One region of the Streptomyces sp. NPDC004051 genome, then DNA from elsewhere that is predicted to be linked to it. Evidence: riboswitches for the same ligand, from Rfam matches in the RefSeq annotation. Region 1 holds a riboswitch; each other region holds the start of a gene.

Evidence for each region. Region 1 has a riboswitch for glycine ahead of gcvT (glycine cleavage system aminomethyltransferase GcvT). Riboswitches for the same ligand answer to the same signal wherever they lie in the genome.
Region 2: another riboswitch for glycine. It lies ahead of cycA (D-serine/D-alanine/glycine transporter); the one in region 1 lies ahead of gcvT (glycine cleavage system aminomethyltransferase GcvT).
Region 3: another riboswitch for glycine. It lies ahead of gcvP (aminomethyl-transferring glycine dehydrogenase); the one in region 1 lies ahead of gcvT (glycine cleavage system aminomethyltransferase GcvT).

The regions. Positions count from the first base shown of each region.
Region 1 covers NZ_JBSGHG010000009.1:2,818-6,862, reverse strand. Annotated here, with positions in the region: gene ACWEQO_RS12535 (enhanced serine sensitivity protein SseB C-terminal domain-containing protein) at 1-18, opposite strand, end outside; gene ACWEQO_RS12530 (enhanced serine sensitivity protein SseB) at 159-950, opposite strand; gene ACWEQO_RS12525 (AAA family ATPase) at 1,080-1,745, opposite strand; glycine riboswitch at 1,964-2,061, shown strand; glycine riboswitch at 2,062-2,184, shown strand; gene gcvT (glycine cleavage system aminomethyltransferase GcvT) at 2,252-3,379, shown strand; gene gcvH (glycine cleavage system protein GcvH) at 3,533-3,910, shown strand; gene glyA (serine hydroxymethyltransferase) at 3,926-4,045, shown strand, end outside.
Region 2 covers NZ_JBSGHG010000010.1:182,251-186,295, forward strand. Annotated here, with positions in the region: gene ACWEQO_RS14200 (aldo/keto reductase) at 1-29, opposite strand, end outside; gene cycA (D-serine/D-alanine/glycine transporter) at 215-1,699, opposite strand; glycine riboswitch at 2,010-2,101, opposite strand; glycine riboswitch at 2,102-2,198, opposite strand; gene ACWEQO_RS14210 (YceI family protein) at 2,337-3,215, opposite strand; gene ACWEQO_RS14215 (restriction endonuclease) at 3,715-4,045, shown strand, end outside.
Region 3 covers NZ_JBSGHG010000008.1:197,972-202,016, forward strand. Annotated here, with positions in the region: gene gcvP (aminomethyl-transferring glycine dehydrogenase) at 1-1,582, opposite strand, end outside; glycine riboswitch at 1,755-1,851, opposite strand; gene ACWEQO_RS12445 (PRC-barrel domain-containing protein) at 1,970-2,347, shown strand; partial or broken gene ACWEQO_RS12450 (DNA polymerase IV) at 2,263-3,820, opposite strand; gene ACWEQO_RS12455 (MerR family transcriptional regulator) at 3,904-4,045, opposite strand, start outside.

The sequences.
Region 1 (4,045 bases):
CGCGGTGCCAGCGCTCACTTTGTATCGCCCCTCCGTACAACACCCTCGCCCCAGCCAATGAACCTAGCTTAAGCCGCCCGCGGCCCGGGGGCTCCGCCCGTCCGGCGGGCGCCGGCGGGCCGAGGGGCGGGCGGCCGCCCGCGGCTCCGCCGGGCGGGTCAGCCCTCGCGCTGGTAGAAGGGGCGGACGCGGTCGCGCATCCACTCGCCGACCGGGTCCTGGGCCACGTCCAGCAGAACCAGGTTGACGGGCCACTTCACCGGCCGGAGGCCCAGCGCGCGGCCCAGGGCGTCGCCGGGGAGGCTCCGCAGATCGCCCTCCCACCGGGAGAGTTCGACCCCGATGAACAGCACCGGGTCCGCGGTCTCGATCTCGGCGAGGCAGCGGCGGGCGGTGCTGACGACACCGGTCGACTCGAACTCCGCGCCCGCGGCGGCGAGGAAGTCCACCGGATCCTCCTGCCAGTCGGGCTCGAACAGCTTGACCCGGCCGCCGCCCGCCGGATCGTCCAGCGGGCCGCGTCCGGCGCGGCACAGTTCGGCCACGGCGGGCGGCGGCAGCGGGACGCCGACCACTCCGCCGGGGTTCACCGCGATCCCGGCCTGCGGCGGCAGACCCCGCGCGAACTCCACCGCGGGCGCGACGGTGAACGACATGTGGGAGCCGACGACCTGGCGGAACTGTTCCTCGGAACTGAAGACCGGGACGTACGCCTGCCCCTCGATCTCCAGGGTGGGCAGGTCCAGCGGGCCGCTGTGCGGGCCGCCGCCGTTCGGCAGCGGAACCCAGACGGGGCTCCTGCCCAGTACCTCGATGATCCGGCCGTCCGCCGCGGGGACGCCGAGGGAGGCGGAGAGCACCTCCTCCAACTCGTTGCCGGGCCATCCTCCGTGCGGATGGGGGTGAGTCTGTGCCGGGAAGTCCGCGGAGAAGCCCGCCGGGAAGTCCATCTGCCTACCGCCTGCCTGGAACCACTGCTGTGGCTGAAAAGGCTAACCGCTGCCGCTCCGCAGCCGGCAGCCCGTGCACCCGCCCGCCCGTGCACCCGCCCGCCCGTGCCACGCCCGCCCGTGCGGTCGTCAGCCCGTGAAGTCGATGCGGCGCAGCGTGTCCGCCGCGTCCCGGTCGACCAGGACCGCCGTTCCGCAGCCCGCGGGCAGGTCGCCGCGCTCCACGGACCGCAGCAGCCGGTCGACGGCGGTGCGGTGCCGCAGGAAGGCGTACCGGGAGACACCGCGGCCGCGCTCACGCTGACCGTCCAGTGCCTGCTCCGGGGGGACGGCCAGCAGCAGCAGGTGCAGCCCCGCGCCCCGGCGGCGGGCCTCGCGGGCCAGCCAGCGGCGCACCCAGGCGTGGGTACCGCAGTCGTGCACGACGACCCCCTCGCCGGTGCGCAGGGCTCGGCGCAGCCCGGCGTAGTGGTCGAGGCGGACCAGGGGCCGGTACACCGCGTACGGCAGGAGGCGCGGCATGCGGCGGTCCCAGCGGTCGCGGGTGTCCTGGGAGTCGATCCGGGTGCCGCGCACCGCGCGCCGCATCAGCGTGGACTTGCCGCTGCCGGGCAGTCCGGTGACCACGACGAGGTCGCGGGGGCCGAAGACCAGGGCGTGCGGACCGCGGCCGGCGCACGCGCGCAGGTCGCGGACGACGGGCGCCGGCCGCGCGCCGTGGGCCTCCCCGGACGAGGGGGCCTGCTGCCCGGGCGGCGCGACACCCGTCGTGGCGTACGCCGTGGTCCTGTTCACCGTGAGTCCTCCCCTGGGGCAAGTGCCGGAGCACCCTCCCCGCCGAGTGTAAAGAGACGGTAACGGCGGACGCCTCTTCATTCCGTCCGTTTCTCGATACAGACCTGTCACAGCCCTCCGTACAGACCTGAGCACCCTGTGCTCACGAGGGAAAGGTCCCCCTGCCGAAGCCTCACGATGCGTGCAATGATGAGCGCGCCAACTGCATACCGGCCGTTTGAATCCGCGCGGGAGAGTCCCTGGCACGTTTCGCCGGGGCGCCGAAGGAGCAAGTCCCTCCCTTGAATCTCTCAGGCACCGTTACCGCGCGGGCCAGGCACATCTGAAAAGCGGGCCGCCGCGCGAGTTTCCGGTGGCTCCACCCAAGGTGCAAGCCGTGACGTCCCCTGCGCGGACGGTCATGGCGAACCTCTCAGGTTCCGATGACAGATGGGGAGGAACGTCCTCGCCCTCCCCGTGCCCGGCCCCGGCCGACGGGGGACCCCATCGCCCTGGGAGACCGACCGATGAGCAGTACCGAACTCCGCCGGACAGCGCTCGACGCCCTGCATCGTTCGCTCGGCGCCACGATGACCGACTTCGCCGGCTGGGACATGCCCCTGCGCTACGGCTCCGAGCGCGACGAGCACAACGCCGTGCGCACGAAGGCGGGCCTCTTCGACCTCTCGCACATGGGCGAGATCACCGTCACCGGCCCGCAGGCGGCGCGGTTCCTGGACTACGCCCTGATCGGCAACATCGGGACCGTCAAGCCCGGCCGCGCCCGCTACACCATGATCTGCAACGAGGACGGCGGCATCCTGGACGACCTGATCGTCTACCGGCTCGGTGCGGTCGAAGCCCCCGAGTACCTGGTCGTCGCCAACGCCTCCAACGCCCAGGTGGTGCTGGACGCCCTCGTGGAGCGGTCGGCGGGCTTCGACGCCGAGGTCCGCGACGACCGCGACGCCTACGCGCTGATCGCGGTGCAGGGCCCCGAGGCCGCCGGCATCCTCAAGAGCCTGACCGATTCGGACCTGGACGGCCTGAAGTACTACGCCGGCCTGCCCGGCACGGTCGCCGGCGTCCCCGCGCTCATCGCCCGGACCGGCTACACCGGTGAGGACGGCTTCGAGCTGTTCGTCGCGCCGGAGCACGCGGTCGGGGTGTGGCAGGCGCTGACCGAGGCGGGCGAGGGCGTGGGGGTGACCCCGTGCGGGCTGGCCTGCCGGGACACGCTGCGCCTGGAGGCCGGCATGCCGCTGTACGGCAATGAGCTGAGCGCCTCGCTGACGCCGTTCGACGCCGGGTTCGGCCGGGTCGTGAAGTTCGAGAAGGAGGGCGACTTCGTGGGCCGTGCCGCCCTGACCGAGGCCGCCGCCCGCGCCGAGCGGACCCCGCCCCGCGCCCTGGTGGGCCTGGTCGCCGAGGGCCGCCGGGTCCCGCGCGCCGGGTACCCGGTGGTGGCCGGCGGCGAGGTGATCGGCGAGGTCACCTCCGGGGCGCCCGCGCCGACGCTGGGCAAGCCGATCGCGATGGCGTACGTCGACGTGGCGCACTCGGCGCCGGGTACCCCGGGCGTGGGCGTGGACATCCGCGGCAGCCACGAGCCGTACGAGGTCGTGGCGCTGCCGTTCTACCAGCGGCAGAAGTGACACCGCCGTAGGACGTGGGCCGCGTACGCGACCGCGCCGGTCGGGGCCGTGACCTCCGCCCCCCCACCCCTCCCTTCGGCTCCATCCACCCCTTTCGTCCCCTTTCTCCGCCGTCGACCCCGGCGGTCCCTCGCACACAGGAGGATCCAGATCATGAGCAACCCCCAGCAGCTGCGTTACAGCAAGGAACACGAGTGGCTGACGGCCGCCGAGGACGGCGTGTCGACGATCGGCATCACGGAGCACGCGGCCAACGCGCTCGGCGACATCGTGTTCGTCCAGCTCCCGGACGTCGGCGACACCGTGACCGCGGGCGAGACCTGCGGCGAGCTGGAGTCGACCAAGTCGGTCAGCGACCTGTACTGCCCGGTCACCGGCGAGGTCACCGAGGTCAACGAGGACGTGGTGAACGACCCGTCGCTGGTGAACTCGGCCCCCTTCGAGGGCGGCTGGCTGTTCAAGGTGCGGGTGAGCGACGAGCCGGCCGACCTGCTCTCGGCCGCCGAGTACGACGCCTTCGTCCAGGGCTGAGGAGGCCGTCACCCCATGTCGCTCCTGAACATCCCGCTGCACGAGCTCGACCCGGCCGTCGCGGCGGCGGTCGACGCCGAGCTGCACCGCCAGCAGTCCACCCTCGAGATGATCGCCTCGGAGAACTTCGCCCCG
Region 2 (4,045 bases), on a different contig from region 1:
TGAAGGTCCCGCAGACTGCGCTTCTGCATGCCGTCTCCCAGTCTTTTCCGCACCCGCGTTCATCGGTCGGCCGACACCGAGCCGCTCATCCATTTAGCGACGGATTCCGCTCCCCGGCATCCCGTGAGAGGCGCCGGACGACACGGGCACCGCTGCCTCCAGGCACGCCGCGGCCCTCCCGGAACCTCGGTTCCGGGAGGGCCGCGGCGTCACCTCAGTGCAGGGGCTGTTCCGGGGAGCCCGTCACTGCCGCCGTCTGCCGGGCCTGACGGCGGCGGTGACGGAGCACCGTCCACGCGATGCCGAGGACGACGAACCACACCGGGGTCACCAGCAGCGCCTGCAGGGTGTCCTCCTTCTGGGTCAGCGCCCAGACGAGGAACGCGAAGAAGGCGAGTACGACGTAGCACATGACGACGCCGCCGGGCATCTTGAACGTCGACGCCTCGTGCAGGTGGGGACGGCGCCTGCGGTACACGAGGTAGCAGATCAGGATGATCGACCAGACGAACATGAACAGCAGGGCCGAGATGGTGGTCACCAGCGTGAAGGCCTCGATGATCGAGTCGCCCATGGTGACCATGACGACGCCGGGGAGCAGGAAGAGACCGGACAGGAGCAGGGCGTTGACCGGTACCTTCCGGGAGGTGAGCCTGCCGAACCGTGCCGGTGCGTCGCCTTCGTGAGCCAGGCCGTAGACCATCCGTGAGGTGGAGTAGATGCCCGAGTTCGCGGACGAGGCGGCGGAGGTCAGTACCACGAAGTTGATCACGGAGGCGGCGATGCCGAGGCCGGCCAGTGTGAACATCACGACGAAGGGGCTGCGGTCCGGGCTGATCTGGCGCCAGGGAGTGACGGAGATGATCGCGATCAGGGCGACCACGTAGAACAGCATCACGCGCACCGGGATCGAGTTGATCGCCTTGGGCAGGTTCCGCTCCGGGTTCTTGGTCTCCGCAGCGGTGGTGCCGACCAGTTCGATGCCGACGAAGGCGAAGGTCGCGATCTGGAATCCCGCGACGAACCCCATGGGACCGGTGGGGAAGAAGCCGCCGTCGTTCCAGAGGTTGGAGAAGCTCGCGGTGGTGCCCCCGGGCGCCTGGAAGCCGCCCAGCACCATGCCGAATCCGACGACGATCAGCGTCACGATGGCGATGATCTTGATCAGTGCGAACCAGAACTCGGTCTCACCGAACGCCTTCACCGTGGGCAGGTTCAGGACGATCAGCAGGACGACCGCCGCGAGCGCCGGAATCCACAGCGCGAGCCCTTCCCACCAGTACGACACGTACCCGGCGATCGCGATGACGTCGGCGACACCGGTGACGATCCAGCAGAACCAGTAGGTCCATCCCGTGAAGAAGCCGGCCCACGGTCCGAGGAGGTCCGAGGCGAAGTCGGCGAAGGACTTGTAGCGCAGGTTGGAGAGCAGCAGCTCTCCCATCGCCCGCATCACGAAGAACAGCATCGCGCCGATGATCATGTAAACGAAGATCACCGAGGGGCCGGCCAGTGAGATCGTCTTGCCCGATCCCATGAACAGGCCGGTGCCGATGGCGCCGCCGATCGCGATCAGCTGGATGTGCCGGTTGGACAACTGCCGGGAGAGGTGCTGTTCACCTGTGGGGGAGGAGGGCTGTCCGGGATCCGCCTCGGGCTTCGGGGCGGTGGTCGGGACGGCTTTGCTGCTGTTGTGCATGTGCGAACCTCGTGGATCTTCGGTGCGTGCGGGCCGGGACAGGCGTGTCCTGGAAGACGACCGCACACGTATGAGGGGAGCGAGTGGGCACAAAGAGTCGGCATGAGTGAGGGAGCGACCGGCGGGAAAAGTGCCGGGCACGCCGAACACGCCTTCAGGGAGCGTGGGCCCAGGAGGGCCGTGGGGGAGAGCCGGAGCTCAGTCGGGATGCCGGCGGGCGGCAGGCGGCCGGCGGTGGGGTAACGAGAAAGCCATCGGGGGGTCCTCAGGAGTCGGGCACGGGCAGGAACCCGCGCTGCCGAGCGGAGCCTCCCCCTCTGTCATGGAGCCTGAGAGCTTCGCCGCGGAGGTCCGCGGCTTGCACCGTGGGCGAGGCACGGGAGCGCCTGCTTTCCAGAGGTGCCTGCCCGAGCGGTAGGGGTGCCTGAGAGTTTCCGGGGAGGTGTTGCTCCTTCGGCGCCCGGGTCTGGCTGACCCGGTGCTCTCCCGCAGCGGGATGAGCGGCGATGTGAGGCTAGGCCCGCACCGGCGGCCGGTCAAGAGCTGCGAGAACGATGATCGTTTACTGCCGGGCAGGGCGGTGTTCCAGGACCGTGCCGCCTTCCCGAGGGCGCGGGCGCGGGGGCAGGCCGGCCGGTCAGCTCTGGGGTACGACCTGCACGTCGATGTCGACCCGGATGGTGGGGCCGACGGCGGCGATACCCCGCGCCAGCATCGTCTGCCAGCTCACCTGGAAGTCGTCGCGGTGCAGTTCGGCGGTGGCCCGGCAGACCGCCCGGGCCTCGCCCTGCATGCCGTTGCCGAGCCCGAGGTACTCCACGTCCAGCGTGACCGTACGGGCCACCCCGCGCAGCCACAACTCGCCGATGACGTCCCACCGGTTGCCGCCCCGGGGCACGAAGCGGTCGCTGTAGAACTCGATGGTGGGAAACCGCTCCACGGCCAGGAAGTCCGCCGACCGCAGATGGTCGTCACGCATCCTCATGTTGGTGTCGATGGATCCCGCGTCGATCACCACGTGCATCGCCGTCTGCGCCGCGTCGCCGGCGATCCGCACCACCCCGGCGAAGGAGTTGAACCGGCCGTGCACCCGGGCCATCCCGATGTGCTGTGCGGTGCAGACGATCGAGGAGTGCGCCAGATCGATCTCCCAGTCACCCGGCGCGGGCATCTCCAGCGGCTGTGCCGCCTGCAGGGTCACGTCGCCGAGCGAGGTGAGGGAGTTCTCGGTGACCGTGCACGGCACCCGGTACGGCAGGTACCCCCCGGCGGACACCGTGAGCCGGTACTCTCCCGCCGGAATCGTGGCCACGAACGATCCGAAGGGATCCGTCCCACCCTCGACCAGTGTGCGTCCCACGGTGTCGTTGATCGCGTACCGGGCGTTCGGCACCGGCTCGTCGGCCGGGCCGAGAACCCGGCAGCTCAGCACCCCGGCATCGGAGGGAGTCTGCACAGCTGCCAGGGGGCCTGTCTGACGCTGTTTCGTTCTGCTTGCCAGCCAGCGGCCCATCATGTGCGACACCCTCTGCATAACGTCAAGAACACCGATCGCCGGACGCACATTCGATCACCCCCGAGGCTTTGGATGCAATAGGCAGCTACCCTGGGCCCTTCCAGTCCGGCCGCGTGGCCGGGGACGCCGGCGGACGAGGTCTGCACGGCACGACGAAGCTCCCGGCGGACAGGCTCTCGATCAAGATCACCCACCCGCCCTCGGCTCCTCTGTCCGGTCACCCCCTTCGACGTCTGACGAGACGGCCCGGGGCCCGACGTCGGACCTTCATGGTGTTCTGTTGCTGCTGGTGTCGAGTCGGGGGATTTCCGGCCATCTGGGGCTGGTTGGGGTGTGTGAGGAGCTTCGCCGCCGCTCGTTCGTGAATTCGTGGGTTCGTGAAGGTGGCCGCAGTGCCGTGTCCGGTCGTACTCGGCAATCAGCCGCCCACATGACCTCCGGTCCTGGGCAGACGGAGGAAGTGATCTTTGCATCGATCCCGAGGAGGGGACTCATCACCGTGGCCGCCCCCGTACGTCGTACGCCGACCGTGAACCGCCGGCGCGGGTTCGACCTGCGCTCGACAGCCTTCTTCTTCGTCCTGCTGGCCGTGGTGGTGAGCGTCCTGGGATTCGGGGCCCGCACGGCGGTCGGCATCGCCGAGCGGCATCCCGGCTGGGCGTTCGCCCTGCTCCTGCTGGGTGCCGCAGGCGTCGCGGGCCTGGGACGCCGTCTTCATCTGGCGAGAGCGGCACGACGGGCCGCGGCCGCGCTCGACGAGGCGGCGACGGAGGCGGCCGAGGCGTGGGAGACCGCGACCGTTCCCCGGCCGCGAGTGGCTTTCGACATGG
Region 3 (4,045 bases), on a different contig from region 1:
GCTCCATCTCCGTGGTCGCGTTGAGCTTCATGGTGCAGGAGCCCAGCGGGATCATCCCGCGGTCCAGCGCGTAGTCGCGGTCGGCGAGCCGACGCAGGTAGCGCAGCATCGCGGTCTCGGATCGGTGCTGGTGGAAGACGGGGTGCGTCAGGTATTCGTCGGTGCGCAGCAGGGCGTCCGGCAGGGTGTCGGGCGCCGCCGCGTCCAGGGCCGCGACGTCGGAGACGCCGGCCTCGACGCCGAAGGCGCTCCACACCGCGGCGAGCCTGGCCCGTGTGGTGGTCTCGTCGCAGGCGATCGAGACGTGGTCGGCGTCGACGAGGAGCAGGTTGACGCCGTTGTCCCGCGCCGCGGCGACGATCTCGGCACCCCGCCCCGGGACCCGCACGGTCAGCGTGTCGAAGTAGGAGCCGTGGACGATCTCCACGCCGCCGGCCCGGAGCCCCTCGGCGAGGACGGTCGCGTAACGGTGGGTGCGCCACGCGATGGTCCGCAGCCCTTCGGGGCCGTGGTAGACGGCGTACATGCCTGCCATCACGGCGAGCAGCACCTGGGCGGTGCAGATGTTGCTGGTGGCCTTCTCCCGGCGGATGTGCTGCTCACGGGTCTGGAGCGCGAGCCGGTAGGCCTGGTCGCCGTCCGCGTCGACGGAGACGCCGACGAGCCGTCCGGGCAGGCTGCGCGCCATCTTCTCGTGCACGGCCATGTATCCGGCGTGCGGTCCGCCGAACCCCATGGGCACACCGAAGCGCTGGGTCGTGCCGACCGCGATGTCCGCGCCGAGTTCGCCGGGCGACGTCAGCAGCGTGAGGGCGAGCAGATCGGCGGCGACGGTGACCAGCGCGCCCAGCTCGTGCGCCCGGTCGATCACCGGCTTGATGTCACGCACGGCTCCGGAGGCGCCCGGGTACTGGATCAGCACACCGTTGATCTTGCGCTCGGCGATCTCGGCGGGGATGCCCTCGCTCAGGTCGGCGACGACAACCTCGACGCCGGTCGGCTCGGCACGGGTCTCGATCACGGCGATCGTCTGCGGCAGCGCGTCCGCGTCGACCAGGAACAGGCCGTTCTTGTTCTTGCCCATGCGCCGCGAGAGCGCCATCGCCTCGGCGGCGGCCGTGCCCTCGTCGAGCAGTGAGGCCCCGGAGGTCGGCAGGCCGGTCAGTTCGGCCACCATGGTCTGGAAGTTCAGCAGCGCCTCGAGCCGTCCCTGCGAGATCTCCGGCTGGTAGGGCGTGTAGGCCGTGTACCAGGCGGGGTTCTCCATCACGTTGCGCAGGATGACGGGCGGCGTGAAGGTCCCGTAGTACCCGAGCCCGATCATGGAGCCGAGCACCTCGTTGCGGTCGGCCAGCGACCGGAGTTCGGCCAGCACCTCGGGCTCGGTCCGGGCGCCCGGCAGGTCGAGTGCGTCGGCGTTCTTGATCACATCCGGGACCGCCGCGGCCGTCAGCTCGTCGAGCGAGCCGTAGCCCACCTGCGCGAGCATTTTGGCGCGGGCCTCGTGGTCGGGGCCGATGTGACGCTGCTCGAAGGGCGTTCCCTGTTCGAGCTCGGAGAGGGGAATGCGGTGGGCGGTCATTGTGGAGGCCTCCTGGTCTGACGACCTTCGAGGGGCACCATGACGGGTGCCCGGACGGCCTCCCCCTCTGTCATCTCGACCTGAGAGCTTCACCGGACCGCCGCAGGGCGCCCGGCTTTCACCGTCGGTGAGAGCGGGAGCCGTCGACACCCGCCCTGCTTTCCAGAGTGACCTCGTCCATGCGGTACGTGGGCCTGAGAGTTTCCGGGGAGGATTTGCTCCTTCGGCGCCCTCCGATGGTGTCCGGAGGACTCTCCCGCACGGGGTCAGCAGCCGCTGTCAGCGTACCAGCGAGGGCAACCCCCGTACCTTCGAGTGGCCGCCGGACCGATTGTGCCGTTTCGTAGTGCTGACGAATGACTGCGGATTGCGACCAGTGGAGGGCCCGTGCAGACCGACATCGATCCGCGCAACCTGATCGGCCGTAAAGCGTTCGACCGCAACGGAACCCGGATCGGCACCATCGACGAGGTCTATCTCGACGACGCCACCGGCATACCCGAGTGGGCGGCGATACGCACCGGCCTGTTCAGCAGGGACGCCTTCGTCCCCCTGGAGCCGAGCGAGCTGATAGACGGCAGCCTCCACATTCCCTTCGAACGCGCCCTGATCAAGGACGCCCCCGACTTCGGCGTGGGCCGCCACCTCTCCCCCGAGCAGGAACTCCAGCTCTACCACCACTACGGTCTGGACATCTCCGCGCCTCCCCCGCTTCCGGACCACGACTTCGGCACACTCGCCGACCGGGACGACCACCCGGCCTGAGCCCTCGGAGCCGGAAGCACGAAGCCCACGGCCCCCTCACACCTGCGAGTGCCCCGGGTCCATGCTCCCCCGGGCCGCTCCCGAGCCGTCGCTCGTCTCCGCGCCGACCCGCGGCCTCTCGCCCTCCCCGGGACTTCGGTCCACCAGTGGCAGCGGATCCGCCGGTTGCAGGGCCGGGTCGTCGGTGCGGAAGGTCTTCACCCGTCCCACCGCCGAGCCGGGCGTCTCGAACCGGACCGTGACCCGGCCCAGGCCGCTGCCCTGGACCCACCCGTGCCCGTACTCGCTGTGCCGCACATCGTGCCCGGCCGGCCAGCTCCGCCCCGCGCTCGTCCGCTGTTCTTCCTCCCTGGGCGCGGCCGACTGCTCCTCCTCGCCCGGCGACTCCTCCCCCCGGACCTCCGCCGCCTGCGCGAACAGGTCCTCCTGGGTGTAGTCCGCGAGTCCACTGACTCCCACGCCCAGCAGCCGTACCCCGCCTGTCGTGTCGACCGAGCCCAACAACCGCGCCGCCGCCTCGCGCACCACCGCCGGATCGTCCGTGGGGCCCCGCAGCGTCTCGGACCGGGTGAGCGTCGAGAAGTCGTAGCGCCGCACCTTCAGCACGATGGTCCGTCCCGCCAGCCCCGCTCCCCGCAGTCTGCTCACACAGCGGTCGGCGAGCCTCCGTACCTCCGTCCCGACCCGCACCCGGTCGTGGATGTCCACGTCGTACGTGTCCTCGACCGACACCGACTTCGTCTCCCGCTCGGCCACCACGGGCCGTTCGTCCCGTGCCAGGGCCATGGCGTACAGCGCGTGTCCGTGTGCCTTGCCGAGCAACCGCACCAGCTCGTCCTCCCCGGCCTCGGCGAGCTCTTCGACCGTGTGGATCCCGGCCCTGCGCAGGTGGTCACCGGTGGCGGGCCCCACCCCCGGCAGCGTCCGGACCGGGAGCGGCGCCAGCAGGGCCCGCTCCCTCCCCGGCTCGATGAGCACCAGTCCGTCGGGCTTCGCCTGCTCCGAGGCGATCTTCGCCAGCATCTTGGAGGCGGCGAGCCCGACGGACCCGGTGAGCCCGGTGACCGCCCGTATGTCCGCGCGCAGCCTCGCCCCGGCCAGCCGGGCCGACCGCTCGTCCCAGGCCGCCCCGCCGGCCTCCAGGTCCACGAACGCCTCGTCCAGGCTCAAGGGCTCCACCAGCGGCGACAGCTCCCGCAGCAGCCCCATCACCTGGTCGCTGATCGACCGGTAGAACGCGAAGCGCGGCACGAGGTACGCCGCGTTCGGCGCGAGCCGCCGCGCCTGGGCCATGGGCAGCGCGGAACGCACGCCGAAGAGCCGGGCCTCGTACGAGGCGGTGGCGACCACCCCGCGCGGCCCGAGCCCGCCCACGATCACGGCTTTCCCCCGCAGGCTCGGCTTGGACGCCTGCTCCACCGAGGCGTAGAAGGCGTCCATGTCGAGGTGCAGGATGGTGGGCGCGGATCTCACATCCCCGATGCTGCCCTATGCCACTGACAGTGCCGGCCACCGACCGCCCCGAACGGCACGGGTCGCCCAGCCGGCCCGACGGCTCAGACCGCGCGGTTCCGCCGCCGCGCCAGCTCGTCCGCCGGGTTGGGCCCGATCAGCGTCTCCCCGGTGTCGACGCGCTCCCCGTGCAACTGGGACAGCGCGCTCTCGACATCCCGCCACACCACACCGACGGCGATCCCG